2 regions of the Herbaspirillum camelliae genome follow, and region 2 is predicted to be linked to the other one. Evidence: predicted binding sites of a transcription regulator. Region 2 holds the regulator's gene; the other holds the start of a gene.
What was found. Region 2 encodes sigma-54, which starts transcription at its own class of promoters, with help from an activator protein. Its sites were predicted from a motif close to TGGCANGNAANCTGCTTT; they were not measured.
Positions count from the first base shown of each region.

Region 1 (7,522 bases), 950 kb from region 2:
TGCTCTCTTCGGAATCAGGCATAGCCGGCAAATCGCCAACATTTGCAGCAACTTTGCGCTCACGCAGCTTTTTGGAAGTGCTCATCTGCTCCGTCAGGACAATCAGGTCATTTCTGCTCTTCAGCATGTCCGCCATCCCGGGGTGTCCATTGCGCCGGGCACGAGCCATCTTGACAATCAACTTGTGCTGGAACAGCGTCAGGCCGGTCGAGTAAGCCAGATTCGTACTTTCCGCCCGCAGCCAGCGCGGCATATGCGGATTGTCGGCCACTTCCTGAGCTCCCTTGGGATACTTCACCCAGATGAAACTCAAGTCATCGGGGTTGAAGCGGAACTCAACACGCAACTTCTCGCCGTAAGCTTTCCGCCAGATGGCAAACACTGCATGGTGGTACCGGAGCCCGGTGTAGAACTCGACTCCCACTGGCCGCAGTTGCACCGAATGTGGCCGCAGTCCTGCCAACTCGATGTCGTGCACATTGCTTGGCAAGCGCGCACGCCTTCCTTCCATTCCACGCAGATACCTTTCGTGCGGTGTGAAACCATCAATTCCTGGTGTATGGCAGTGAACGTCATACACCCACTTCATGAACCCCTGTCTGAACTGGTCGGTCGTCAGGACTGCGCTGTTCATTCCTTCTTCGACCGTGTCGCGTACGTGCTTCTTCGGGCCGACATATCCCGGCAGATTTTCCAAGTACCTCAACATCATCCCGTTGAAGTTCTCCATGGTCGTCTTCTCAGTCGGCGTCCAGGGACGAGCAAACTCGATGGCCGCGTTTGATACGGTAATGACCGCTGCTGAGAGCCTCAATGAGTGGTTGTACCGCGTGTTGTCGAAAATGAAGAGCGACGGCATCCCCATGTACGGAATCTCATTGCTGACTTGCGCATAGTCGCCACTTCCCCTGACCTTCGGCATCACCGCATTAATTACTGCACCGATAGCTGACTCGGTATTTCGCGCACTTGCGCCAAGCTTCAGCCCAGTCGGAACATTTGATAATTGCTCAACCGCTGAGGTAACCCAAATCCGTCCATAAGGCAACCCCGTCCTCGAGTCAACGGCAAACACTCCAGTGTCCTTGTCGTCACATTCAACAACTTGGCCGGTGAACGTTGCTCGGTCTCGCGGATACCAATCCCGGAATTTTTGCTTTGCCACCTCGAGACTCTTATTTCGCCTGCAGAGCTCAAACTCACCCAGACAACGTTTCGTCTCCCGAGTCACTGTCGTCAACGATGGTTGCAGCGCCAGCGCCTTCTCGCGGCCAAGTGTCTCGTTCAATTCGTGCTGAACATCTTTCTGCACCTCTGTGAATCGAACTTTCGTGTTCTTGCCGGCGAGTCTTCTCAAGACTTTGTCGATTGCGTCCTTCACTACCCTTGCAATCCGACTCTTTCCGCCGCCGCCCCTTCGTGAGAACTGCGGAAAGGCCGCATGCAAGTCACCACCAGCGCGTTCGATTTTCCGTTCGCAGGAATACAGCGTCGATAGCTTAGGAGGATGGACATCTCCCTTCTGCTTAGTCAGCCGGTCGTAGTCGATTTCCTTGATGTTTGTCGGCCGCATAGTGGTATGGCCGAGCTTATTCATCTCTCGGATATAGGCAATGCATCTCAAGCCAACGGAGCGCGCTTTCTCGCCAAAGGCCAGCATGCCGCCAGTCGTCTCCAGACCTTTCCAGATATCTTGCATTTGCTCCTGCAGGTCTTCCGGCGCAATAGACGCAGTCTCGCGATATGGAACCAAATCCCCCCTGGTGTAGGCAGCCCAGAAGGCATCCTGATTCATCCACTTTCGCTCGTGAGTGAGGCAATGTTCGATGGCCAGGCGGCTACCCTTTACTTCGGTGATTTCGAAGACAATGTTCCCCATGCGCAGACGAGCGCCTGCTTCCATCGCAAATTGCGACGGATTAATAGCATTCATGTCAGCCTCCGCTTAGTAGTTAGTCAGCATCGACCACCAAGCATCAGCTGACTTGTTGTCACCCAAGAACATGCCGATGATGTTGTCTTGCTCAGTTGGCGCGATGACGGTGTCCAGCGTGAGGGGCTTCGTCAGCGGGAAATGCACCAGGCCTTGCCACGCCGCGGCATAGATGGTGTCTCGGTCGAAAGTTGAATCAGTGGGCAGCTTGCCGACTGTGGCACCTCGCCCTTTCGTGTCAACCCAATCGAGCAACTCTCGGATTTCGGTCGTCGAGACTTGCGCGTTGCTGGACATGCGCATGTGCATGAGGTGCTGCCGCACAGGATGGCTCAATGGAGAGGCATCCGTCCATACGATGTAGGCGATGTTCTTCTCCGCAAACTTGGCTCGCAGGTCATCAAGCTCCCACTGCTTCGCCGGCGAAATGAAGCGGTGTGCCTTCGTTTCGATGACGCAAAGGCGGATTTCTGTCAGGCTCGGCACCTGAATCAAGAAGTCCGGGCAAATCTGGCGGCCGAACTCTTCAATCGTCGTTTGGAATGGCTGCGGTTTGGCATGCTTGATGAACCCCAGATTCATGAGGTACTCGATAGCCAAGGCAGAGCAGAACTCGTTACGACCCTGAACTTGCAAGGGGCCGAGGAGCGGAGAGTTGTAGCCGTGGGCTTGGGTCCAGCGTGAGGGGCCCTTAAGCTCGCGGGCTGGATTGGAGCCGAAAACGGCTTGGGCCCATGCTTCGGTGCCCATTTGATGATTTGAAACTCGCATAACTTTCCCTTTCTCTGCGCAAACAGCGCTTAGAAAACTTGCAAAGTGACGCCACCGGTACTTGACCAGTGGACGGCGGGAAGCTACCTTCAAGGTTCTCAAGCCTGTGCGAAGGTAACTTCTCATAGTCAAAAGCGGCAATTACTCTTATGTAATTCGCCGCTTTTTCATTTCCTGGGCGTGTTCCATTCCCATTCCTTTCTATGCAGTTCTTCTGTTGTTCAACGCCGGCTCTCTAAGACCCGGCACCTTTTCCTCCAGGCGCATCATTGCAGGCTAGACCTGGCGCCATTCGCAGGCGCGAAGCTCCCCCTCGCGCGGCCGCATATGCAATCACGGACGGACGTAGCTCACCCCTCCAAGGGGCAATTCATTCCTTTGAGTTTTAATCGTGGAGATTGCTATAAAGAAATATTCTCCGCAATCGGAGTGCATTTCTTTCGCCAGCTTCAATCGATGGAGTTTCTAAATCGCAATATAAATTGTTTATTATGCAATTATGGAGGGTCGAGGTGTGGATAGTAAGCCACACATGCTGAGCGGCAATATTTCAAAGGAGGTGAACTGATTAGAAGTTAACTCGCATTTTAAATGAGGCCTTATGACATGAAGGTGAATCGAGTGTAGGCATAGAACCTATCGAGTGCAAGAGTTATTGTTGGGCGACGCCTACTGGGGAAATGTGTCTGAATGCACAAAATCCGAGCAATAGGGACGAGCTGATTTTCGCCAGCAGCGAATGTAGATATCATAATAATAGTAACTGATTTACGCCATTGGTATAACGTTAAACTCGCATTTGTCAAGCAACTCGCAAATTCTCGAACGGTCTTATCGGCACTTCCGGCGCGCTTGTAATTTTGTTTCCTAATCACAACAAATTCGAATTTGCGATTTTCGAGCCATTTAACGTTCTACTTTTAGGGCTGGAAAGTTAATGGCGCGATGTGGATAACTCTATGGATAACTTAGGCCAGTGGGGTGTTGCATCTTGTCTACACAAGAAGGGGAATGACGCGGCCTAGAGCAGGCGCGGGATAGCGAGAAGTTCGAATTTTGAGTCTTACTCTGATTTTTCGTGAGGCTAACTTTGGTGATGTCCAATAACGTCGCACCATCTCGGGCGAACAACGGCACTGCCCGCTGGCTTGGCCATGGTAGCCGCAGGGGCAGGGATTCATCGCCGCCAGCAGCTGGAAGCGCGCCGGGAAATCGGCCTGGCGGGCTGCCCGCGAGATGGTGATCTGTCCGGATTCCATGGGCTGGCGCAGCACCTCCAGCACGCTGCGCCGGTATTCGGCGATTTCATCGAGGAACAGCACCCCATGATGGGCCAGCGAGATCTCGCCTGGCCGGGGTGGGCTGCCGCCGCCCACCAGTGCGACCGCCGAGGCGGTGTGGTGGGGCGCGCGGAAGGGGCGTTGGCGCCAGCGCGCGGGGTCGAAGCCGCCGGTGAGGGAGCGCACCGCCGCCGATTCCAGCGCCTCCGCCTCGGTCATCGGCGGCAGGATGCCCGGAAAGCGCGTGGCCAGCATCGACTTGCCCGCTCCGGGTGGACCCACCAGCAGCATGCTGTGCCGTCCTGCCGCCGCCACTTCCATGGCGCGGCGCGCCAGCAATTGCCCCTTGATCTCGCTGAAATCGGGATACACCGGTGCGATGGCGTCCTGCTGCGGCCTGTGCCGCGCCAGGCGGGTGCTCTCGTCGCGGCCGGAGAAGTGGGCGCAGACCTCCAGCAGGGAACGGGCCGGGACGATCTCGGCTTGCGTCACCAGCGCGGCCTCGTCGGCATTGGCAGCGGGCAGGATGAAGGCGCGCCGCCGTTCGTCGGCGCTGGCGCCGTGCTGCATGGCGCAGGTCATCGCCAGGGCGCCGCGGATGGGCAACAGCTGGCCGGACAGTGATAGCTCGCCGGCATACTCATAGTCGTCCAGCCGGTCGCCGGGGATTTGCTGGGAAGCCGCCAGGATGCCCAGCGCGATGGCCAGGTCGAAGCGGCCGGATTCCTTGGGGAGGTCGGCAGGCGCGAGGTTGACGGTGATGCGCCGCGCCGGGAATTCAAAGCGGGCGTTCTGCAATGCCGCCCGGACGCGGTCACGGGCTTCCTTCACCTCGGCCTCGGGCAGGCCGACGATGGCGAAGGAGGGCAGGCCATTGGCCAGATGCACCTCCACCGTGACCGGTGGGGCGTTCATGCCGGCCAGGGCGCGGCTGCGCAGGACCGCCAGGCTCATCGCGATGGGCCTGGCTGCCTGTTACCTATATAGAGAAGAGAGTGTGATCGAAGTGAAAGTAGGTGCGCCAGGATCATGGAGTCTGTTTTTGCTGGGCTTCCAGCTCGGCCACACGGGCCTCCAGGGCTTCCAGGCGGGCGCGGGTCTTGGCCAGCACCTGGGCCTGGATGTCGAATTCCTCGCGCGTGACCAGGTCGAGCTTGGCAAAGCCCTGGCTGAGCATGGCCTTGACGTTCTTTTCGATGTCCTTGGCCGGGGAGTTTTCGATTGCCTTGTTGATCTTGGATTGCAGGTCTTCAAAAAACGGGGGCTTGTCCATGTCGGATCTCCTTGGCAGATAAGCTATAGCTGGAATGCAAGTTTAGCGGTTTCCTGCCCATCCTCAAACCGCCTTGCCTGGGTAAGACCGCTTTTTTACCGCCAAGTGCGCGCTGTGAAGTTTTTTCCTTCAGGAAATGCGCCGTCTTGGTGATCCGGAACGCCCCTGCTGGCCGCGCACCAAAATGTGATTGCCGGAATGGAAGCAGGGTTATCAAAAAACAAGCAATATCGCACCAATCACGTGCATTTTCCCTTGGTCTGCACTATTTTGAACTGAAGTTAGAAAAAAAACGTGACCAATCTCCGGTTTCACCTAAAAACACAAGCCTGCCTTGCCGAAAGAACATGGCACGGCTCCTGCTACAGGGTTTGAGCAAACACAAAAAAACGACTTTTATTGTTCAAACACAAACCAGAGGGAAAGTCATGAAGAAACTGATTCTTGCAACAGCCATCGCCGCATCCTTCGTTTCTACCGTGGCCCGTGCAGAAGACGCCAAACCAGATAATGAGTTCAGCTTCAACGCCGCTGTCGTGAGCGACTACCGCTACCGCGGCCTGACCCAGACCCGCTTCGACCCGGCCCTGCAAGTCGGTGCTGACTACACCCACAATCCCACCGGCCTGTACGCCGGCACCTGGCTGACCAACATCAAGTGGATCAAGGATGCTGGCGCCGTGGCCAGCCCGCCGGTCAACACCAAGGGCGACATCGAATGGGACATCTATGGCGGCAAGCGCGGCGACATCGGCGGCGGCTTCACCTATGACGTCGGCGGCCTGTACTACTATTACCCGGGCAACACCCTGGCCGACAGCGGCGCCAAGAACGCCAACACCTTCGAACTGTACGGCCAGGTCGGCTACGGTCCGGGCTACTTCAAGTATTCGCAATCGCTGACCAACCTGTTTGGCGCGGCCAACAGCAAGTACAGCCAGTACTTCGACCTGGGCGCCAACATCGAGACCTACTACGGCGTCATCCTGGGCCTGCACGTGGGTCACCAGAACGTGCGCGGCAACCCCAACCAGTTCAGCTACACCGACTGGAAGGTCGGCGTGTCCAAGACCTTCGACGATCTGGCCGGCATCACCCTGGGCCTGGCCTATGTCGGCACCGACCTCAAGGATGGCGTGACCACCACTCCGGCTTCGGATGGCCTGAAGAACGTCGGCAAGAACGGCTTCGTTTTCTCCCTCAGCAAAACTTTCTAACAAGAGGTTCGTATGAAACTGATCACAGCGATCATCAAACCGTTCAAGCTGGACGAGGTGCGTGAAGCCCTCTCCGCGATCGGGGTGCAAGGCATCACCGTGACCGAAGTCAAGGGCTTCGGTCGTCAGAAGGGCCATACCGAGCTGTACCGCGGCGCGGAATACGTGGTCGATTTCCTGCCCAAGACCAAGATCGAGGCGGCGGTGGACGACGCCATCGTCGAACGCGCACTCGAAGCCATCGAGACCGCTGCCCGCACCGGCAAGATCGGCGACGGCAAGATCTTCGTCCAGGACCTGCTGGACGTGATCCGTATCCGCACCGGCGAGACCGGCAAAGACGCTCTGTAAAAAAAGGGGAACTCTAATGAGCATGAAGAAAATGTTTTCCGGCGCGCTCGCCATTGGCGCGCTGCTGTTTGCAGTCAGTTTTACTGCTCCGGCCCAGGCGCAGGATGCGCCCAAGCCTGAAGCCGCAGCCGCTGCTGCAGCGGCCCCGGCTGCGGCTCCCGCTGCACCCAAGGCGGAAGCTGCCGCTCCTGCAGCTGCTGCCCCGGCCGCTCCGGCTGCTGCTGCCGCTCCGGCACCGGTCCCCAACAAGGGCGATACCGCCTGGATGCTGGTCTGCACCGCCTTCGTCATCCTCATGACCCTGCCGGGCCTGGGCCTGTTCTACGGCGGCCTGGTGCGCAGCAAGAACATGCTGTCGGTGCTGATGCAGTGCTTCATGATCTTCTCGCTGATCTACATCCTGTGGTTCGTCTACGGCTACAGCATCGCGTTCACCGAGGGCAATGCCTTCTTCGGTGGCTTCGATCGCCTGTTCCTGCATGGTCTGACGGGTGACTCCAACACCGGCACCTTCAGCAAGGGCGTGGTCATTCCGGAGCTGGTCTTCGTGGCCTTCCAGGGTGCGTTCGCGGCCATCACCGTGGCGCTGATCATTGGCGCCTTCGCCGAACGCGTGAAGTTCTCGGCCGTGATCCTGTTCTCCATCCTGTGGTTCACCTTCTCCTACCTGCCGATGGCCCACATGGTCTGGTTCTGG
Region 1 is NZ_KV880769.1:1,063,611-1,071,132, reverse strand. Features, by position in the region: gene BGK68_RS04930 (hypothetical protein) at 1-1,933, opposite strand, end outside; gene BGK68_RS04925 (hypothetical protein) at 1,946-2,683, opposite strand; partial or broken gene BGK68_RS04920 (YifB family Mg chelatase-like AAA ATPase) at 3,808-4,938, opposite strand; gene BGK68_RS04915 (accessory factor UbiK family protein) at 5,012-5,257, opposite strand; gene BGK68_RS04910 (TorF family putative porin) at 5,686-6,474, shown strand; gene BGK68_RS04905 (P-II family nitrogen regulator) at 6,487-6,825, shown strand; gene amt (ammonium transporter) at 6,842-7,522, shown strand, end outside.
Region 1: a site for sigma-54 is predicted at 5,606-5,623, ahead of BGK68_RS04910 (TorF family putative porin). Genes of this name have one in related genera too.

Region 2 (7,522 bases):
CCGCCGTGGACATCAACCTGACCGGCGTCTTCCTGTGCACCCAGGAAGCCTTCCGCATCATGAAGGAGCAGTCGCCACGCGGTGGCCGCATCATCAACAATGGTTCCATCTCGGCGCATGCACCGCGTCCGTTCTCGGCTTCCTATACCGCGACCAAGCACGCCATCACCGGCCTGACCAAGGCCACTTCGCTGGATGGCCGCGCCTACGATATCGCCTGTGGGCAGATCGATATCGGCAATGCCTCCACCGACATGACCACGCTGATGAAGAAGGGCACGCTGCAGGCCGACGGCTCCACCAAGGTCGAGCCGACCATGGATGCCGAACATGTGGCCCGCGCCATCCTCTACATGGATAGTCTGCCGCTGGAGGCCAATGTGCAGTTCATGACGGTGATGGCGACCAAGATGCCCTATATCGGGCGTGGTTGATGGGACTTGATGAGGCTTGATGGCGCTTGCCATTGCCAGATGAACAGATGGCCGCAGTGACGAGCTGTGGCCATTGGCATGGAGGGATGAAGAACAGGAACCGGTGCTGGCTAGTCGATGAAGACTGCAGGCCCCACGCCGAAGCGCTCGGCCAGTGCCTTGACCTGGCGCAGGTTCAGTTCGCGCTTGCCACGCAGGATTTCGGAGACCACGCCTTGCGAGCCGATCTCGGGCAGATCGGATTGGGTCAGCTGATGTTGCTCCATCAGGAACTGCAGAACCTGCACCGGTGAGACCTGCTTCAGCGGAAAATGCTTGTCATCGTATTCGGCGATGAGGCTACCGAGGGTGTCGACCAAGTCCGCAAGGGGATGGCCTTCATTGCTGGCGCCGGCATCGAGCAACTGGTTCAGCGTGACGACGGCGCGGTCATAGTCATCATCGGTACGGATCGGTCGCAGCGGAATGAGGGACGACAATGCCGCAAAGTGCGAGGTGATGTCGTCCATCACATGCTTTTCCATCAAGGCTTCCATTTGTCCATGGTTGAGGAGATGCAGCAATGGCCTCAGGCCCAGAGCGTTTCAGTCCGCTCCACCTTTCATGCCCTGCCACTCCGGCGTAAGCTGCATGGAGATCCCGAACATGTCCAGCACGCGTCCCAGCGTATGGTCCACCATCTCTTCCATGGAAGCCGGGCGCTGGTAGAAGCCGGGCAGGGGCGGGAAGATCACGCCGCCCATCTCGGTGACGGCGGTCATGTTGCGCAGGTGGGCCAGGTTGAAGGGGGTCTCGCGCACCATCAGGACCAGGCGGCGGCGTTCCTTGAGCACCACATCGGCCGCGCGGGTGATGAGGTTGTCGGACAGGCCATGCGCCACGGCCGCCAGGGTCTTCATCGAACAGGGCGCCACCACCATGCCGGTGGAAGCGAAGGAACCGCTGGCGATGCAGGCACCCACATCACGCACGTTGTGCACCACATCGGCCAGCGCTTCCACATCCCTGCGCCGCATGTCCAGCTCCTGGTGGAGATTGAGCACGCCGGCTTCGGAGACCATCAGATGCGTTTCGATCTGGCCATGCTTGCGCAGGTGTTCCAGCAAGCGCACGCCATAGATGGCGCCGGTCGCGCCGGTGATGGCGACGATCAGGCGCTGGCGCGGCTGGCTGGAAGAAACGCTCACGGGAGCTTCAGGCGCGAAAAAGATCAGCCCTTGATCAGGGTCTGCAGTTCGCCCGAGGCGTACATCTCGCTCATGATGTCGGAGCCGCCGACGAATTCACCCTTGATGTACAGCTGGGGAATGGTGGGCCAGTTCGAGTACTCCTTGATGCCCTGGCGCACGTCCGGGCTTTCCAGCACGTTCACGGTGACGATGTTCTCGGCGCCGCTGGCCTTGAGCAGCTGGATGGCCTTGCCCGAAAAGCCGCATTGCGGGAATTGCGCAGTGCCCTTCATGAACAGCACGACAGGGTTTTGGGTCACGGTTTCTTTGATCCAGGATTGGACGTCGCTCATGGCTATGCCTTTAAAAATGGGATTGCCGACATTATAGGGAAAAGCCGTCGCGCGCGTTGGAGTCGGACGGGCGACTTGTCTTGCGTTTGCGGAAATATTGTTTTCGGGAAATGCTTTATATCAAATCATTTTCCTGATCCGAAGGGCTGTGGAAAAGATAAGGCCGCCATCTGCTTCTTCAAGCCGGTCCCATGGATGAGGGAAATTATTTATATCCTATGCGGATTTTCTGCCGGGAAATGACCGCCGGTGCGAAGAAATGAAAAAGGGCGCTTGCGCGCCCTTTGCTCATGAAAGGTTGAAGATCAGGGCATCATGCCGCGCCGGCGACCGCGTCGTCCGGGGCTTCTTCAGGCAGGCGCTTGGCCATGGAGTGATGTTCCTGCAACTTGTCCTTGTGCTTGATGACCTGGCGATCGAGCTTGTCGATCAGCGCATCGATGGCTGCATAGAGGTCGTGCGCAATGCTTTCCGCATGTAGATCCTTCCCCTTGATGTGGACGTTGATTTCCGCTTTTTGGCGCTTTTCCTTTTCTGTGAGTTTATCTACGCTCAGGATCACGCTGACGTCGATCACGTTGTCGAAATGGCGCTTGATACGGGCCAGCTTGCTTTGCACGTATTCCCGGATGGCGGGGGTCAGTTCGAGGTGGTGTCCACTGATGGTCAGATTCATACAAGACTCCTATCGTGAAGTCACTGGAGGTTCGTGCAATTCATCCTTGCTGCAGCTGTACCACGGGCACGGTCTTCGTGTCCGATGGCATGGGCATCAGCGGGATGCTTGCCGGAACACAGCAACGGTACTACAGAAAAACTGAGGAAAAACTCAGAGGGACTTGCGGAGATTGACTGGCGGAATCTTCAACACTTCGCGGTATTTGGCGACTGTGCGTCGCGCGACCACCATGCCTTGTTCTGCCAGCATATCCGCAATCTTGCTATCGGATAATGGGGTCTGCGGGTTTTCGGCTCCTATCAACTGTTTGATCAGCGCCCGTATCGCGGTGGAGGAAGCTTCGCCTCCGGTTTCAGTCGCGACGTGGCTACCGAAGAAGTACTTCAACTCAAACATGCCATGCGGTGTGAGCATGTATTTCTGAGTTGTCACGCGAGAGATAGTGCTCTCGTGTAGACCCAGTGTATCAGCAATTTCACGTAGCACAAGGGGGCGCATGGCGACTGCCCCATGTGAAAAGAAGTTTCTTTGACGTTCCACAATAGCCTGCGCGACGCGCAAAATTGTATCGAAACGTTGCCGCATGTTCTTGATGAGCCACTTGGCTTCCTGCAACTGCGAAGACAGCGATCCCTCGCCCTTGGCCTGCTTGAGCGCGCTGGCATACATGGCGTTGACGCGCAGCTTGGGCATGACTTCATGGTTGAGCATGACCTGCCAGCCATTCTTTGTCTGTTTGACAATCACGTCCGGCACGACATAGTCCGAGGCATCGCGGGCGAATTCCGCGCCGGGGTGCGGACGGCACTGGCGGATCACGGCCTGCGCTTCACGCAGGTCTTCGTCGTCGCAATCGAGCGCCTTCTTGATCTTGTTGAAGTCGCGTTGCGCAAACAGCGGCAGGTAATCTTCCACGATCTTCAGCGCCAGCCGGCGCGTGACGAAGGGCACCTTGGGCAGGCGGCGGATCTGCAGGGCCAGGCATTCGCCGGCGCTGCGCGCCCCTACGCCTGCCGGATCCAGGCTTTGCAGCAGCTTCAGTGAAATGGAGAGCTCTTCCAGGTCCACGCCCAGCTCTTCGGGCAGGCGCGCGAGGATGTCTTCCAGCGGCTCTTCCAGATAGCCGCTGTCGTCCAGCGCATCGGTGAGCAGTTCCAGTAGGGCGCGGTCGCGTTGCGTGCGCGCGGTGACGCGGATCTGCTCCAGCAGATGTTCGCGCAGCGTGATCTCGTGGGCTTCCAGTTGGGGACGGGCGTCTTCGTCATCGGGCGACTTGCCGCTGCGGGCCACATCGTCGAAGCTCCAGTCGGAGTCGCCGCTCACGCCCTCGGGGGCGGTGTCCTGGTACTCGAAACTGGATTCGCCATCGGCCGCTGCGGGCGCGGCTTCGCTGCTGGCTTCACTGCCGGTGGTCTCGCTCACGCCGCTTGAGGGCGCGGAAGAGACGGCGCCATCGGCCAGCAGGCGCACCGAATTGTCGAGCGCATCGTCCAGGCGTTCCAGCAGGGGATTGTCGCTCAGTATCTGCTCCAGCTCCTGGTGCAATTCCAGCGTCGACAGTTGCAGCAGTCTGATCGACTGCTGCAATTGCGGCGTCAATGCGAGATGCTGCGAGGTACGTAACTGGAGCGACTGTTTCATCTTTCTTTCTGGAAGCGGCGTGGCCCGCTGGTTGCAATGCCGGTGTGCTGGTCGGTTGCGCCTGTGCCTGGGTTACATGCGGAAGTGCTCGCCCAGATAAACGCGGCGCACTGATTCGTTGGCGATGATCTCTTCCGGGTTGCCGCTGGCCAGCACGGTGCCCTGGTTGATGATGTAGGCGCGATCGCAGATGCCCAGGGTCTCGCGCACATTGTGGTCGGTGATGAGTACGCCGATGCCGCGTTCCTTGAGGAAGCGCACGATGCGCTGGATCTCGATCACGGCAATCGGGTCGATACCGGCAAAGGGTTCATCCAGCAGCACGAAGCGCGGATCGGTGGCCAGTGCGCGGGCGATCTCGACGCGCCGGCGTTCACCGCCCGACAACGACAGGGCCTGGCTCTCGCGCAGCTTCTCGATCTGCAATTCGTGCAGCAGGTTGTTCAGGCGCCCTTCGATCTCGTCGCGGGAGAGCGGCTTGCCGTCTTCCTGGCGCAGTTCCAGCACGGCGCGGATATTGTCCTCCACGGTCAGCTTGCGAAATACCGAGGCTTCCTGCGGCAGGTAGGACAAGCCCAGCGTGGCGCGCTTGTGGATGGCCAGGCGCGAGATGGGTTCTCCGTCCAGATCGATTTCGCCACCATCGGAAGGCACCAGGCCGACGATCATGTAGAACGAGGTCGTCTTGCCAGCGCCGTTGGGACCGAGCAGGCCGACCACTTCGCCGCTGCGCACCTCCATGGAAACGTCGCGCACCACCTGGCGCGCGCCATAGCTTTTCTTCAGGCCGCGCACGACCAGCGAGCTTGCTGCCATCTTACTGATCCTTTCCGGGCTGGGTGGGCTGCGGGGTGGCAGGCTGAGCGGGCTGGCCCGGCTGCGCCGGCGGCGCATTGCGCGGCTGGATCACGGCGGTGATGCGGCCCGCGCCCGGCTTGCTCTGGCCGCTGGCGGTGTTGTTGACCGAATAGAATTCGGCGCGACTGTCGTAGGAGATGAATTCGCCATTGACTTCGTCGGTGATGCGCTTGCCATCCATGCGCTGGATATGGGCGCGCTGGAACAGCTTGGAGACTTCGGTCTGCTCCGAGTATTCGATGCGTTCGGCCTGGCCTTCGATCCACAGGTCGGGGCCGCCGTCACGCTTCTGGCGGAAGGTCGCCAGCGATCCGGGGGCGGCGTAGAGCACGGCGTTTTCATAACCGTACTGGTCGGTGGTGAGCACCACGCGGCCGGCCTTGATGATGAGGGTGCCGCGGGTCATGACGACGTTGCCGGTGAAGGTCTTCACCTGGCGCACGTCATCGTAGACCATCTGGTCGGCTTCGATGTTGGTGGGCTTGGTGGTGTCGGCCTTCTCGGCGCGCGCCACGCCACTGAGGGCAGCCAGCATCAGCAGCGGAAGTAGGAATGAGCGTTTCATAAAATCCTGTCTGGTCGGGTCTTGGCGTTATTGTTCTGACGGAATATCGGGGGGCGCGAATCGGTGTTATCAGCGTTTCTTCGGGGTCGGTTCGTAGTAGCCGCGCACATTGCCGAACAGCTGCACCACCTGGGTCGCATTGTTGGCCACCATGCCGACCCCGTTGAGGCGGGTCGTGCCCATGGTCATGGCCACCGGCTTGTCGGTCTTGACGATCTCGTCGTCCGGCAACAGCAGCAGGTAGTCCGAGACCACCCGCATCTGTTCGCGCCCCTTGTAGGGCGCGCGGATGGCGTTGGCGTTGCCGTACATATGGATCTGGGTCTGCTCATCGGTGACGCGCGCGGTATCGGAATAGAGCTCCATGGGTGGCTTGCCCTGATCCAGATTGTGGACCACCGGCTTGGTGATCTCGAAGGAATCGTCGGTCGGGTAGTGCACCATCTTCACGCCCGACATGTCGTAGCGCGGCAGGCCGTTCGGCCCCATTTTCACGTAGCTGAAGTTTTCCAGGTAATAGTCGGGCTTGCCGCGCGGACGTTGCGCGGCCTGCTGGTCGCCCGCCGCGCGCATGGATTGCAACACCCACACGCTGCCCAGGGCAGCGCCGATGAGCAGCACCAGGATCACGCCGATGCGGATGCGGTCGGCCGCACGTTCGCCGCTGCGCCCGCTCATGCCAGGTACGGCGCCAGCGCCGCCTCGTAATTGCCCTGCGCGGCCAGCACCAGGTCGCAGATCTCGCGCACGGCGCCATTGCCGCCGCTGGCCTGAGTCACGTAGTGACTGCGCAGCTTGACCTCGCGGTGGCCATTGGCCACGCAAGCCTTGAAGCCCACCCGCGTGAGCACCGGCAGGTCGATCACGTCGTCGCCGAGATAGCCGCATACACTGGCGTCGAGGCCGGTGTGCTGCAATAGCTGTTCGAAGGCCTGGCGCTTGTCATGCACGCCCTGGAATACATGGGCGATACCCAGATCGCGCGCGCGCCGCAGCACATAGGGCGACTGGCGCGCGGTGATGATGGCTGCGGCCGTGCCGAACTGCTGCATCATCTTGATGCCATGGCCATCGAGCGCGTTGAAGCGCTTGAAGGCCTCGCCTTCTTCGCCATAGAACAGACCGCCGTCAGTGAGCACGCCATCGACGTCGAAGATCATCAGGTGGATACCGGCGGCCTTCTCGAGGGCGGCTGCCGGCAGGGTGCTGGCGAAGGAGGGCGCGGTCATCAGATCACCTTGGCGCGGGTCAGGTCATGGATATGCAGGGCGCCGGTCAGCACGCCCTGGGCATCGGTGACCAGCAACTGGTTGATGCGGAATTCTTCCATCAGCTGCACTGCGTCCACGGCCAACTGGTCCTGGTTCACGGTGCGTGGATTGGCGTGCATGATCTCGGCAATGCGGAACTGGCTGAAGTCCTGGCCGCGTTCGAGCAGGCGGCGCAGGTCACCATCGGTGAACACGCCGATGGGGCGGAAGTCCGCATCCACCACGGCGGTCATGGCCATGCCCTTGCGCGTGATCTCCATGAGCGCCTGCGACAGCGAGACGTCCGGGCTGACCGCCGGAATGGCGTCGCCGCTGCGCATGACGTCGCGCACATGGGTGAGCAGGCGGCGACCCAGCGCGCCACCCGGGTGGGAGCGGGCAAAATCTTCTTCCAGGAAGCCGCGCGCATCCAACAGCGAGACCGCCAGCGCATCGCCCATGGCCAGCGTGGCCGTGGTGCTGGCGGTGGGAGCCAGGTTGAGGGTACAGGCTTCCTTGTCCACGCCCACGTTCAGATGCACGTTGGCTATGCGCGCCAGGCTGGAATGGTCG
Region 2 is NZ_KV880769.1:113,507-121,028, reverse strand. Features, by position in the region: gene BGK68_RS00520 (SDR family oxidoreductase) at 1-434, shown strand, start outside; gene BGK68_RS00515 (helix-turn-helix domain-containing protein) at 545-958, opposite strand; gene BGK68_RS00510 (UbiX family flavin prenyltransferase) at 1,019-1,621, opposite strand; gene grxD (Grx4 family monothiol glutaredoxin) at 1,645-1,956, opposite strand; gene hpf (ribosome hibernation-promoting factor, HPF/YfiA family) at 2,270-2,632, opposite strand; gene BGK68_RS00495 (RNA polymerase factor sigma-54) at 2,786-4,276, opposite strand; gene lptB (LPS export ABC transporter ATP-binding protein) at 4,349-5,092, opposite strand; gene lptA (lipopolysaccharide transport periplasmic protein LptA) at 5,094-5,699, opposite strand; gene lptC (LPS export ABC transporter periplasmic protein LptC) at 5,769-6,377, opposite strand; gene BGK68_RS00475 (KdsC family phosphatase) at 6,374-6,928, opposite strand; gene BGK68_RS00470 (KpsF/GutQ family sugar-phosphate isomerase) at 6,928-7,522, opposite strand, start outside.